Regions from separate parts of the Planococcus sp. MB-3u-03 genome, predicted to be linked through region 3. Evidence: riboswitches for the same ligand, from Rfam matches in the RefSeq annotation. Region 3 holds a riboswitch; each other region holds the start of a gene.
What was found. A riboswitch is a leader RNA that binds a small molecule or an ion and turns the genes downstream of it on or off. The one in region 3 is predicted to bind lysine.
Positions count from the first base shown of each region.

Region 1 (4,067 bases), 1.6 Mb from region 3:
TTGCCGGAAAAAATGGTGGAAGAAAATCGGGAATTCTCGGAGCTTGTGTTGCAGGAACTGGTTCGCTTCATTGAACTGCTCGGAAAATCCTTGCAGAACAGCTGCCGTCAAGAAGAGATCATGGCGAATATGGCGAAGTGGGGGACCGCCACGGGAAACTTTTTCTTGGAGCATGGCATGACTTTGGATGTGGCGCTTGCTGAAACGGCGCTATACCGGAAGCACATTGCGACCTTGATTAAAAGTGAAGGCCGCCGCTTAACTATTTCCCCGGAAATAACTTACGACGCAGCGGAATTATTGCATGCGCTGTTGGACCATGCAACGTATTCCTACACGCATGCCTATACGACTTCCTACCAACGAAATCTGGCCACAGCGCGTAAGGAGTTTTTGGAATTATCGGCACCTGTTGTCCCGATCAGCGATTCGGTCGCCATTTTGCCGCTTGTCGGCAGCATTGAAATCGACCGGGCGCATTATATTTTGGAGCGCACGCTATTGTCGGCAAGTGAATTGAAGATCAACACATTGATTGTTGATTTATCAGGGGTCATCCGGGTCGATACGATGGTGGCGGAACAAGTCATCAAAATCATCCAGTCGCTCGGGCTGATCGGCGTCGAAGCGATTTTGACGGGGATCCGTCCTGAGACGGCGCAATCCTTGACGACACTCGGTGTGGATGTGCGGACATTGAACATCGGAGGCAGCTTGAAGCGTGCCTTGGAAAACGTCTATAACTAAAAAAAGCTTCGCGGACCCTAAAACGGATCTGCGAAGCTTTTTTTAATTGGTGACCGCGTCCTGTTTAGCGGACGGCAGGAATTGCTGCAAAGTGGCGGTTTCTTCTTCTGTTAAAGCGAGCATCGGCAAGCGCACGCCGCCAACCGGGACACCCGATAGGTTGAGTGCCGCTTTGACCGGGCTCGGGCTCGGTGCTGCGAACAAAGCTTTCATCGTCGGCAGCAATTTGCGGTGAAGCGCGGCGGCTCCAGCTGTATCGCCTGTGCGGAACAATTTAACCATCTCCTGCATTTCATTGCCGATGATATGCGATGCGACCGAGACGATGCCTGTTCCGCCGATAGAAAGCATCGGCAAGGTCAGGCTGTCATCGCCGCTGTAGACGGCAAAGTCGCCGCTTGTGCGTTCGATGATTTCAGAAGCGGCATCTAAATCGCCGCTTGCTTCTTTCACGCAGGTGATATTGTCGATAAGCGATAGGCGGACGATGGTATCGACCGATAGATTGACGACGCTGCGGCCCGGAATATTATAGAGCATGACCGGAAGCGTCGTCGCGTTTGCGATCGCTTCAAAATGGCGGTACATGCCTTCCTGTGAGGGTTTGTTATAGTAAGGAGTGACGAGCATGATGCCATCGACGCCCGCTTGCTCTGCCTGCTGGGTCAAGGCGACCGATGCGCGCGTGTTGTTTGAGCCGGTGCCCGCGATGATTTTCGCGCGCCCGTCTGCTACGGTGACGACATGGACGAACAGCGCCACTTTTTCGTCTGTCGACAAAGTCGGCGATTCGCCGGTCGTCCCGGCGACGACGATGCCGTCCGAACCGTTATTGATTAGATATTCCACGAGATTTGTTGTTGCCTGAAAATCGATTTCACCGTCTGAGTCGAATGGCGTCGCCATCGCAGTGATCACTTGACCGAATTTCATAGAGAACACACCCTTTTCTAAGTTTTTTTCAAAAGTTAGAGGTGGGGGCCGGTCCGGAGTAAACAAAAAGGCAGCAACGGGGGCCCGTTGCTGCCGTTAGAAACAATGTTTACCAATCGTTCCTGTTCGTCAGATAGCCCTCCATATAGTTTCCTATATGACAGTCCGGCACTTCTTCAGTGCAGAACCAGCGCACAGGAATATGAGCATCCTGCCGCTTCGGCAAATCCCCCTTTCGGCAATCGTCCTAAGAGCTCATACTCCTCGGATTGCGTACTGATGGTTTTTGCGCCTCTATCCTCGCTCCGCTAAGGAAGCAAGAAATTATTGAATTAGCTGTAATATAACAGAAAGAAATGGGAATGGCAAGAGAAAAAGCATTTTTTATTTTGCAAAATGTGGGAATAGTAAGCTGCGGCTTTAATTGATCTCACTGGATAAAAGGAGGCAATCAGATGGACGATCATCAAATGGACCGGCAATTGAATATCCAAACCGGTGGCGAACAAATGGGCTTTAATGCGTCGATGCATGAGCACCGTTTCGAAGTGACGCCCTATGCGTGGCTGGATAGATTGTTCAAGGCGCATCCGCTTAAGGGCAGCGGCAGGCTGGTCGATTTCGGCAGCGGCAAAGGACGCTTGAACTTTTTTGCGCATCGTGTATTCGGGACGCCGTCAGCGGGAGTGGAAGTCGACCCATCGCTGCACGAAGCCGCGCTGCGGAATTTACAGCGCTTTAAGGGGAAGGCGGACATCGAATTCATCAACGGCTACGCACAGGATTATGAAATCCATCCGGAAGATCGCTGGTTTTATTTTTTCAATCCGTTTTCCGATCCGGTGTTCATGACGGTAATAGATAAGATTTTGGCATCAGTAGCCGATCATCCCCGGGAAGTCGAAGTAATTTTATTTTATCCCGCACTCGAGTATACCGATTTCCTCGAACGCCGCACCGCTTTTGAATTGACCGGTGACATTGAGCTTCCAGTTGAAGCGGAAGATCCGCGCGAACGATTTTTGGTCTACCGCTTGCCGAGATGGGATTAAAGTTTCCGGTGAAACGGGTATAGCTTTATAAAAATGAATGCGGAAAGAGGGTTTCGGTTATGAAATGGAAAGGACGAGCGGGCAGCAGGAATGTAGAAGACAGGAGAGGGCGCGGTGTTGGCGGGCCGGTTCTTGCCGGCGGCGGGATCGGCGGCTTGCTGATTGTCCTGTTGATCACGTTTCTCGGGGGCGACCCAGGAGCGATACTCGGCGATGGCGGAGGAGCTTCTACTTCGGAACCGTATGTGGCAAGTGAGCGGGAAGAAGAACTTGCCGATTTCGTATCGGTCGTCCTCGCAGATACGGAAGAGGTTTGGGCGGAAGTGTTCGCTGAAGAAGGCATGGAGTATGTTGAGCCGACTTTGGTGCTGTTTTCTGGAAGCGTCCAGTCAGCTTGCGGCATGGCCGGCTCTGCGACGGGGCCATTTTACTGCCCGGCGGATTCCAAGCTGTATATCGATTTAAGCTTTTACGATGAGCTCGAGCGCCAGTTCAATGCACCTGGTGATTTTGCGATGGCGTATGTCGTCGCGCATGAAGTCGGCCATCACGTGCAGAACCTTCTTGGCGTGCTCGGGGATGTCCAGCAGGCGCGCAATCAGCTGAGCGAAACCGAATACAACCAATTGCAAGTGCGCCTGGAATTGCAGGCGGATTATTTATCGGGCGTCTGGGCGCATCATGCTCAAGGCATGGGCTATTTGGAAGAAGGCGACCTGGAAGAAGCTTTGAACGCAGCCAGTGCGGTCGGTGATGACACGATCCAGAAGCGGACGCGCGGCTACGCCGTTCCGGAAAGCTTTACGCATGGCACATCCGAACAGCGGAAAGAATGGTTCTACAAAGGCTTCCGAGCCGGTGATTTGAATGATGGCAATACCTTCAATGCACCGGAATTATAAGCTTTCGAAAAGATTGATATTTTGCGCTTGGTGATTCATTATAAAGAATAGACAGTCTTTTTCATCGGCAACTGTAAATGAAGAAGAAATCCTATTCTATGAAGGAAGTACACTCATGACACAAGAAATAATGACGGAAGACAATATCACCCGTCTCGAAGTGGACGGCAAACAATTGATTCTAATCGGCACCGCGCATGTGTCCAAACTGAGCGCAGAGCAAGTAAAGGAAGTCGTCGAACGCGAACGGCCGGATTCGGTGTGCATCGAACTCGATGCACAGCGCTATGAATCGGTCATGCAGGATAAGAAATGGAAAGAAACCGATATCTTCAAAATCATCAAGGATAAGAAGGCGAGCCTGTTATTGATGAACTTGGCCATTTCCTCGTTCCAGAATCGTTTGGCTGACCAATTCGGCATCAAGCCTGGA
Region 1 covers NZ_CP025135.1:2,937,856-2,941,922, reverse strand. Annotated here, with positions in the region: gene CW734_RS15930 (STAS domain-containing protein) at 1-747, shown strand, start outside; gene dapA (4-hydroxy-tetrahydrodipicolinate synthase) at 790-1,680, opposite strand; lysine riboswitch at 1,807-1,985, opposite strand; gene CW734_RS15920 (class I SAM-dependent methyltransferase) at 2,136-2,732, shown strand; gene ypfJ (KPN_02809 family neutral zinc metallopeptidase) at 2,792-3,634, shown strand; gene CW734_RS15910 (TraB/GumN family protein) at 3,765-4,067, shown strand, end outside.
Region 1: another riboswitch for lysine. It lies ahead of dapA (4-hydroxy-tetrahydrodipicolinate synthase); the one in region 3 lies ahead of CW734_RS07250 (Na+/H+ antiporter NhaC family protein).

Region 2 (4,067 bases), 190 kb from region 3:
CTGATCTGTACATCGCAGCGGGAATTTCCGGCGCGATCCAGCACATGGCAGGAATGTCCAACTCCAAAGTCATCGTTGCGATCAACAAAGACCCGGAAGCGAATATCTTCAAAGTGGCAGACTACGGAATCGTTGGAGACCTATTCGACGTCATCCCATTGCTCACGGAAGAATTCAAGAAAGTCATGTAATCCAAGCAGCCCGCATTTATGCGGGTTGTTTTTTTGTCTGTAACTGGAGATGGAGCGAAAGGGGCCGACTCCTGCGGAAAAAGTGGGTTTGAGAGACCCCGGAATGAGCGTAGCGAATGAGGAGGCTCGATGCCCACTCCAATCACGGGCAGTGTAAAGCGCGACGTCCTGTCGCATACACTGCATGACTCGCATCCTGCGAGCCTAAAGCGTGCCCCTGTAGCGGAATCTCTCAGTCTTTAAATACATTGACTACATCAAATCCATTAACTACATCAAATCCAGGCAGTTTAACGCCAACAACAGCCGGGTATGGAAGGACTAGGCATATAAATAGCTAGCGTAAATCACGTCTGCTATAATCGAAATATAGTTTGGTTATCACTTAAGGAGGAATTATACATGGCAATCGTTAAAGGAACAGATCAGAATTTCAAACAGGAAGTTTCAGAAGGTCTCGTATTGGTAGACTTTTGGGCAGCATGGTGCGGACCTTGTAAAATGATCGCTCCAGTTCTTGAAGAACTCGATGCAGATATGGACGATAAAGTGAAAATCGTGAAATTGGATGTTGATGAAAACCAACAGACAGCTAGCGAATACGGCATCATGTCCATCCCGACACTTCTTTTGATGAAAAACGGCGAAACAGTCGATAAAGTCGTCGGCTTCCGTCCAAAAGAAGCTTTGGCTGAATTGGTTGAAAAACACGCATAATTCCAAAACCGGGTCCCATTCGTGGAACCCGGTTTTTTAAATAGGGTGAGGAAATGAAAAATGAGATGATTCAACATAAATTGGCAGTATTGCCGGACCAGCCGGGCTGCTATTTGATGAAGGACCGCCAAGGGACCATCATCTATGTCGGCAAGGCAAAAGTGCTGAAAAACCGTGTGCGCTCCTATTTTACCGGCAGCCACGATACGAAAACACAGCGCCTCGTCAATGAAATCGAGGACTTTGAATACATCGTCACGTCTTCCGACAAAGAAGCGCTGATCCTTGAACTGAACCTGATCAAAAAGCATGACCCGAAATACAATATCCGCCTGAAAGACAATAAGACCTATCCGTATTTGAAAATTACAGGTGAACGCCACCCGAAATTGGTCATCACCAGACAGGTGAAAAAAGATAAAGGGAAATACTTCGGCCCTTATCCGAATGCCTATGCAGCAAGCGAAACGAAAAAACTGCTGGATCGTTTATACCCGCTCCGCAAATGCCATACGATGCCGGACCGCGTGTGCCTGTACTACCATCTCGGCCAATGCCTCGCGCCTTGTGTTAAGCCGGTGGAAAAGGATACGTACCGTGAAATGATCGACGGCATCAGCCGGTTCCTAAACGGTGGCTTCCGCGAAGTGAAGCAGGACCTGACCGAGAAGATGAGCGAAGCGGCGGAGAATCTGGAGTTCGAACGGGCGAAAGAATACCGCGACCAGATCAGCCATATCGAATCGGTCATGGAAAAACAGAAAATGGCCATGAACGATTTCACCAACCGCGACGTCTTTGCTTACGCTGTTGATAAAGGCTGGATGTGCGTGCAAGTTTTTTTCGTGCGCCAAGGAAAGCTGATCGAGCGCGAAGTCTCGATGTTCCCGTTATACCGGGATCCTGAAGAAGAATTTTTGACATTCCTCGGCCAGTTCTATGAAAAGCCGGATCATATCAAACCGAATGAAATCCTGCTGCAGGAAGCGGAAGATGAAGAATTCCTGAAAGAATGGCTCGGCGCGAAAGTGCTTGTCCCGCAGCGCGGCAAGAAGAAAGATTTGGTGCTGCTTGCGCGCAAGAATGCGGAAATCGCCATCAAGGAGAAATTCCAATTGCTAGAGCGCCAGGAAGAACGGACAGTCGGTGCGTGCAATGAACTCGGCGAAGCGATGAACATCCACACGCCGCTGCGTATCGAAGCGTTCGATAACTCCCATATCCAAGGTGCGGACGCGGTGTCGGCGATGGTCGTCTTTATTGACGGCAAACCATCGAAGAAAGATTACCGGAAGTACAAACCCGCTCCGCTCAGAAGCCCGATGATTATGCGGCGATGCGTGAAGTAGTCCGCAGACGCTACAGCCGCGTGTTGAAGGACGGCTTGCCGCTGCCCGACTTGATCATCATCGATGGGGCAAAGGCCAAATCGAATCGGCGCGTGAAATCATCGAAGACGAACTCGGACTCGATATCCCGATTGCAGGGCTTGCAAAAGATGCCAAGCACCAAACGTCTCAGCTTTTGTACGGCAACCCCGTCGAAATGGTGGAACTCAAGCGGACTAGTGAAGCGTTTTATTTATTGCAGCGCATCCAAGACGAAGTCCACCGCTTTGTCATCACGTTCCACCGCCAATTGCGCGGCAAGAATTCGATTCAGTCTGCGCTCGACGGTTTGCAAGGTGTCGGCCCGAAACGCAAGCAGCAATTGCTGAAGCATTTCGGTTCCGTGCGAAAAATCAAGGAAGCGAACGCCGGAGAGATCCAGCAGGCCGGCATTCCCGAGAAACTGGCCATGGAAATTGAACGGCATTTCAAAGAACAGCCGTTGCAACAGGAATAACTTCGTGGTATTGTAATAACACAATTGAATCACTTGTAAAAAGTGATGATAGAGGAGCGGACGTCAATAGTAAGCATTCCGAGATTTGCAGAATCTGTGAAGGATGCCAAAAGGGACGCTCGCCGAAGTTTACGGCGCACTGCTTGCGCGTATGCTGGTCCTGCATTTAAGAGATGCAGGGCTGTCAGAGTTTGACTCTGGAGGGCTATCTCACATGGACGTTTGAAATCGTACATGAGAAGAGAGGTAGCTTGCCGGGCAATCGGCGAGTTGCCTCTTTTTTATTGAGGGCCACTTATCTTAAGTGGGAGTGGAGAAAATGACAACAATTGTAATGAAATTTGGGGGGACGTCAGTGGCGTCTCCGGAGAAAATCGTCGGCGTGGCAAGACGTGCCATCCGGGAAAAACAACAAGGCAAGCGTGTCGTCATCGTTGTCTCGGCAATGGGCAAAACGACAGACACGCTGCTTGGCCTTGCGGGAGAGATTTCCGCTGAGCCGCCAAAGCGTGAAATGGACATGCTGCTGGCGACAGGTGAACAAGTGACCATTTCCCTTTTGGCGATGGCGTTCAAAAAACTCGGCCACGATGCATTGAGTTTCACAGGCTGGCAGGCGGGCATCGAAACGGAATCCGTTCCGCGCAATGCGCGCATCGAAACAATCCATACCCAGCGTTTGGAGGAGGCACTTGACCTCGGCTTGTTCTGCGTGGTCGCAGGATTCCAGGGCGTCGACAAGAGCGGCAACATCACGACGCTTGGCCGCGGCGGATCCGATACGACCGCTGTAGCGCTGGCGGCGGCGCTTGGTGCTGAAAAATGCGAGATCTACACAGATGTTGACGGAGTTTACACGTCCGACCCGCGTTATGTCACAGGCGCACGCAAACTTGAACAGATTTCATACGACGAAATGCTCGAACTGGCCAATCTCGGAGCGGGAGTCCTTCATCCGCGCGCCGTGGAATTCGCCAAGAATAACCAAGTGCCCCTCTCTGTAAGGGCCAGCTACTCGGATGAACCGGGAACTATCATACAAGAGGTGATCACTGTGGAAAAAAATCTAATCGTGCGCGGTGTGGCATTCGAAAAAGACATCGCCCGCATCACTGTCAGCTATACGAAGCCATTTAACGGGTCGCTTGCCAACATCTTCACGACTCTGGCGGATCATTTGATCGATGTCGACATCATCGTTCAAAGCATCAGTGAGGAATTTCCTCCGTCGGTCTCCTTCTCGATCAAAGAAGATAGCCTGGCAGAAGCGCAGCGCGTATTGTCGGAAGCGCAGGAGCAGATCGGCTATAACGC
Region 2 covers NZ_CP025135.1:1,387,520-1,391,586, forward strand. Annotated here, with positions in the region: gene CW734_RS08235 (electron transfer flavoprotein subunit alpha/FixB family protein) at 1-191, shown strand, start outside; gene trxA (thioredoxin) at 594-908, shown strand; partial or broken gene uvrC (excinuclease ABC subunit UvrC) at 962-2,753, shown strand; lysine riboswitch at 2,795-2,969, shown strand; gene CW734_RS08250 (aspartate kinase) at 3,073-4,067, shown strand, end outside.
Region 2: another riboswitch for lysine. It lies ahead of CW734_RS08250 (aspartate kinase); the one in region 3 lies ahead of CW734_RS07250 (Na+/H+ antiporter NhaC family protein).

Region 3 (4,067 bases):
GAATCCATTCGCCACCCGCGAGGAGATGTTCGAAGCTTACAGGTTGTCTGTCAGGCCGCTTAAAGAAGCAGGGAAGCTAGCCATGGTGCTATTGCAATTTCCACCCTGGTTCGACTGCCAGAAAGATCATGTCGATGAAATACGCGCGATCATCGCGGAGCTGCAAGAATTTGACTTGGCGATCGAATTCCGCCATCAGTCATGGTATGCGGACAGCATGAAAGAAAAGACGCTGGAATTTCTTCGCGAACATGGATTGATCCATTCGGTCTGCGATGAGCCGCAGGCAGGGGATGGCTCCATTCCGCTTGTCCCCGAGTCCAGCCGCAAAGACAAAGTGCTGCTGCGTCTGCACGGGCGCAATGTCCACGGCTGGCTGAATCCCGGAAATGCCGAAAAATGGCGGGAAGTGCGCTATCTATACGATTATAACCGTGAGGAACTAGAAGAGATCAGCCGGGCCGTGAAGCGTCTTGAACGACAGGCAGAGCAGGTATATGTGATTTTCAACAATAATTCAGGCGGGCATGCAGCGGGCGATGCGAAACAGTTCCAGGAATTGAACGATTTGCATTTTGAAGGATTATCCCCGAAACAACTTGACCTGTTCGAAGGCGGGTTCTGATGGTATTTGTGATCCTTCTAGTGACCGGGCTTGCTTCAGGGGTCGTCGGAGCGCTCATCGGCCTTGGCGGAGGCGTCATCTTGGTGCCTGTGCTGCTGTTCCTCAGCTCTTCAGTCAGCTTGTTTCCAGACTTATCCCCTCAACAGATTGTCGGGCTTTCGGTCGTCATGATGATTTTCACCGGTTTGTCTTCGACGATTGCCTACATGAAAGTGGGCACTGTCGATTACCGGAGCGGTTTCATTTTCTTTCTCGGCAGTGCGCCGGGCACGATTTTAGGCGCCCTCGTCAACCGCAGTCTGGATGTGCCGTCCTTTCAATTATATTTCGGCCTGCTGTTGGTGTGCTTATCGCTGCTCCTGTTGCTCCGGGATCGCTTGAAGGCGGTGAGCTGGTTTGTCGATAACGGCAAAAAGCAAAGTTTCTATGACCGCAAAACCGATCAGGAATACGTCTACGGCTATCCGATATGGTTCGCGCTCGCATTGACCTTCTTCATCGGCTTTGCATCCGGGCTATTCGGTATCGGCGGCGGTTCGATCCTCGTTCCCGCCATGATCCTGTTATTTTTATTTCCGCCTCACGTAGCCGTTGGAACGTCGATGCTGATGGTCTTCCTGTCGGCCATCGTCAATTCCATCACGCATATTTCGCTCGGCAATGTCCCGTGGATCTATACCTTGGCCATCATCCCCTCAGCATATATCGGAGCGAAGATCGGGGCGAGGCTGAACCGCAGCATCAAATCCGAGACTCTGGTTGTCGTGCTGCGGCTCGCATTATTATTACTCGGGCTCCGCTCGATTTACGAAGGAATTTTCAGTTCATAATGAGGTGTTTGACATGAGTGAAATCATCCATATTTATCATACGAACGATCTGCATAGCCATTTTGCGCACTGGCCCCGCATCAAATCCTTGCTGACGGAGCGCAGGCGCTGGCACGAAGAAGCGGGCGATGTGTGTTTGGTTCTCGATATTGGGGACCACGCTGACCGTTCGCACCCTTTTACGGAAGGCACAGCCGGCAAAGGCAATGTCCAGCTGCTCAATGAAGCAGGTTATGATGCAGTGACCATCGGCAATAACGAGGGGATTACGCTGTCCAAAGCAGAACTGGACGAATTATATGTGCAGGCTGATTTTTCTGTCGTGGTCGCTAATTTATTCGACTTAGACGGCAAGCAGCCAGAATGGGCAAGCCCGAATCAGATCATCGTAACGAATGATGGCACGAAAATCGGGCTCATCGCTGCAACTGCAGAATTCACCCCGTTTTACCGCCGCCTCGGTTGGCAAGTGACGAGCGGCAGGGAAGCCATCAAACGGGAAGCGACGGAAATCCGCCAATCGGTCGATTTCCTTATCTGCATGTCCCATCTCGGCATTCGGGAAGATGAACTGTTGGCAGCGGAATGCCCCGAACTCGACATCATTTTGGGGGCTCATACCCACCATCTCTTCCATCAAGGAAAAGAAATCGGCGGGACCTTGCTCGGCGCAGCCGGCAAGTTCGGCTATTACATCGGCCATATTGAAATTGATATAAAGACACGCAAGATGACAGCGGAAGTGATCGAGACCGACCAGTTGCCGGAAGCCGATGAAGGGTTCAATGAATACTTGGTCGGCGTCGGCAAGCAGCAAATGGCTGAGACGGTATTTTTCAACGAACAGCATTTGAAAGCTGAATGGTTCAAGCCCTCTCCTATGGCTGAGCTGTTTGGCGATGCACTGGTCTCGTTCGCCTCGGCAGATTGTGGATTGTTCAATGCCGGCATTTTCATGGAAGATATGCCGCAAGGGGAGATGACGCGCTATGATTTCCACCGCATGCTGCCGCATCCGATCAATCCGTGCGTGATCGATCTCAGCGGCGCGGAGCTGAAGGAAATTTACCTCCAATCCTTGAACGAAGACTGGCCGCAGCTCGAGCTCAAAGGCATGGGCTTTCGGGGAGCGGTGTTCGGCCGAATGATCCATAGCGGAATGGCTATGGACGATCATCAATTGATGGTCGGCGGCAAGCCTGCCGACCCAGATCGCATCTACCGGCTGGCGACGCTTGACCTGTTTACATTTGGCTATTTTTCCCGGCATTGAAGCGTGCGCCGAAAAGCTATTTCATGCCTGAGTTCCTGCGTGACGTCTTTGGTGATTATTTTCGCATGAAAACTGTTAAATAGAAGGAACATTCAAAATGGACTGTTAGTTGATTTCAAGTGCTTTTGGGCTATGCTTTTTATGAATTAGATATCGATGGGTAGAGGCTGCAGCCTTCATCAGTAGAATGTGCGAGTTTGACCGCGTAGACCGCATTCGAAAGGGAAGCTTGCCGAAATTACCGTCTCCGGGTCAAGGGCGGCGATTGGGGACATTTCGAACAGGAATGCCACTGTCATTTGCAGTTAACTGCGGATGGAGAGCTACAGGGTTGTTTGATGCTTGTGCACACAGACGAATTGTAGGAAGCCGGTTTATCCATTGGATAAGCCGGCTTTTTGGTCTAAGCCTTACCATCAAAATGAATAGGAGGAAATCTAATTATGGAAAATACAATCTTTTCGATTCTGCCGCCGATTATCGCGATTGCGATGGTGCTGTTGACGCGTCGTGTATTGCTGTCGCTCGGCGTCGGCATCGTAGCGGCTGCGCTTATCCTGACATCGTTTGCCCCGGTTGAGGCAGTGAATGAATTATTCACTTCGTTTGCGGTGATCTTTTGGAACGAAGGCTTTAACGCTTACAATGTCTTCATCATCTTGTTCTTATTGCTGCTAGGGGTCATTACAGCATTCGTCAGCCTGTCTGGAGGCAGCCATGCGTTTGCCGATTGGGCATCTGCGCGCGTGAAAACACGCCGCGGGGCGAAGTTGGTTACCGTATTTCTTGGCATTTTGATTTTCATTGATGATTATTTCAATGCATTGGCCGTTGGGCAAGTTGCACGGCCGATTACGGACCGCTATAAAGTATCATGTGCAAAACTAGCTTATTTCATCGATTCCACTGCTGCACCAATTTGTGTCGTGTCTCCCGTATCCAGCTGGGGAGCTGCGATCATCGGCATCATCGGGACGATCCTGGCTGGACAGACCTTCCTGGATTATTCTGCCCTGGAAGCGTTCCTATGGATGGCACCGATGAACTTCTACGTCATCGCGGCACTTGCCATCGTGTTCTTCGTCGCAATCCGTGATGTGGATTTCGGGGAAATGAAAAAACATGAACGCCTGGCAATTACAGAAGGCCAGTTGTTCAATCCAAATAAAGTGATTCCTGGGGAAATGAAAGAAGATTTCCCGAGCCATTCACACGGCCGCGTCCGCGATTTGCTCTTGCCGATCTTGTTATTGATCGTCGGAACGGTCGCAGCGATGATGTGGACGGGTTATGTAAATGCCGATAGAGTATTTGACATATGGCTCATTTTTGAAAACAC
Region 3 covers NZ_CP025135.1:1,201,108-1,205,174, forward strand. Annotated here, with positions in the region: gene CW734_RS07235 (DUF72 domain-containing protein) at 1-625, shown strand, start outside; gene CW734_RS07240 (sulfite exporter TauE/SafE family protein) at 625-1,455, shown strand; gene CW734_RS07245 (bifunctional metallophosphatase/5'-nucleotidase) at 1,469-2,728, shown strand; lysine riboswitch at 2,882-3,062, shown strand; gene CW734_RS07250 (Na+/H+ antiporter NhaC family protein) at 3,172-4,067, shown strand, end outside.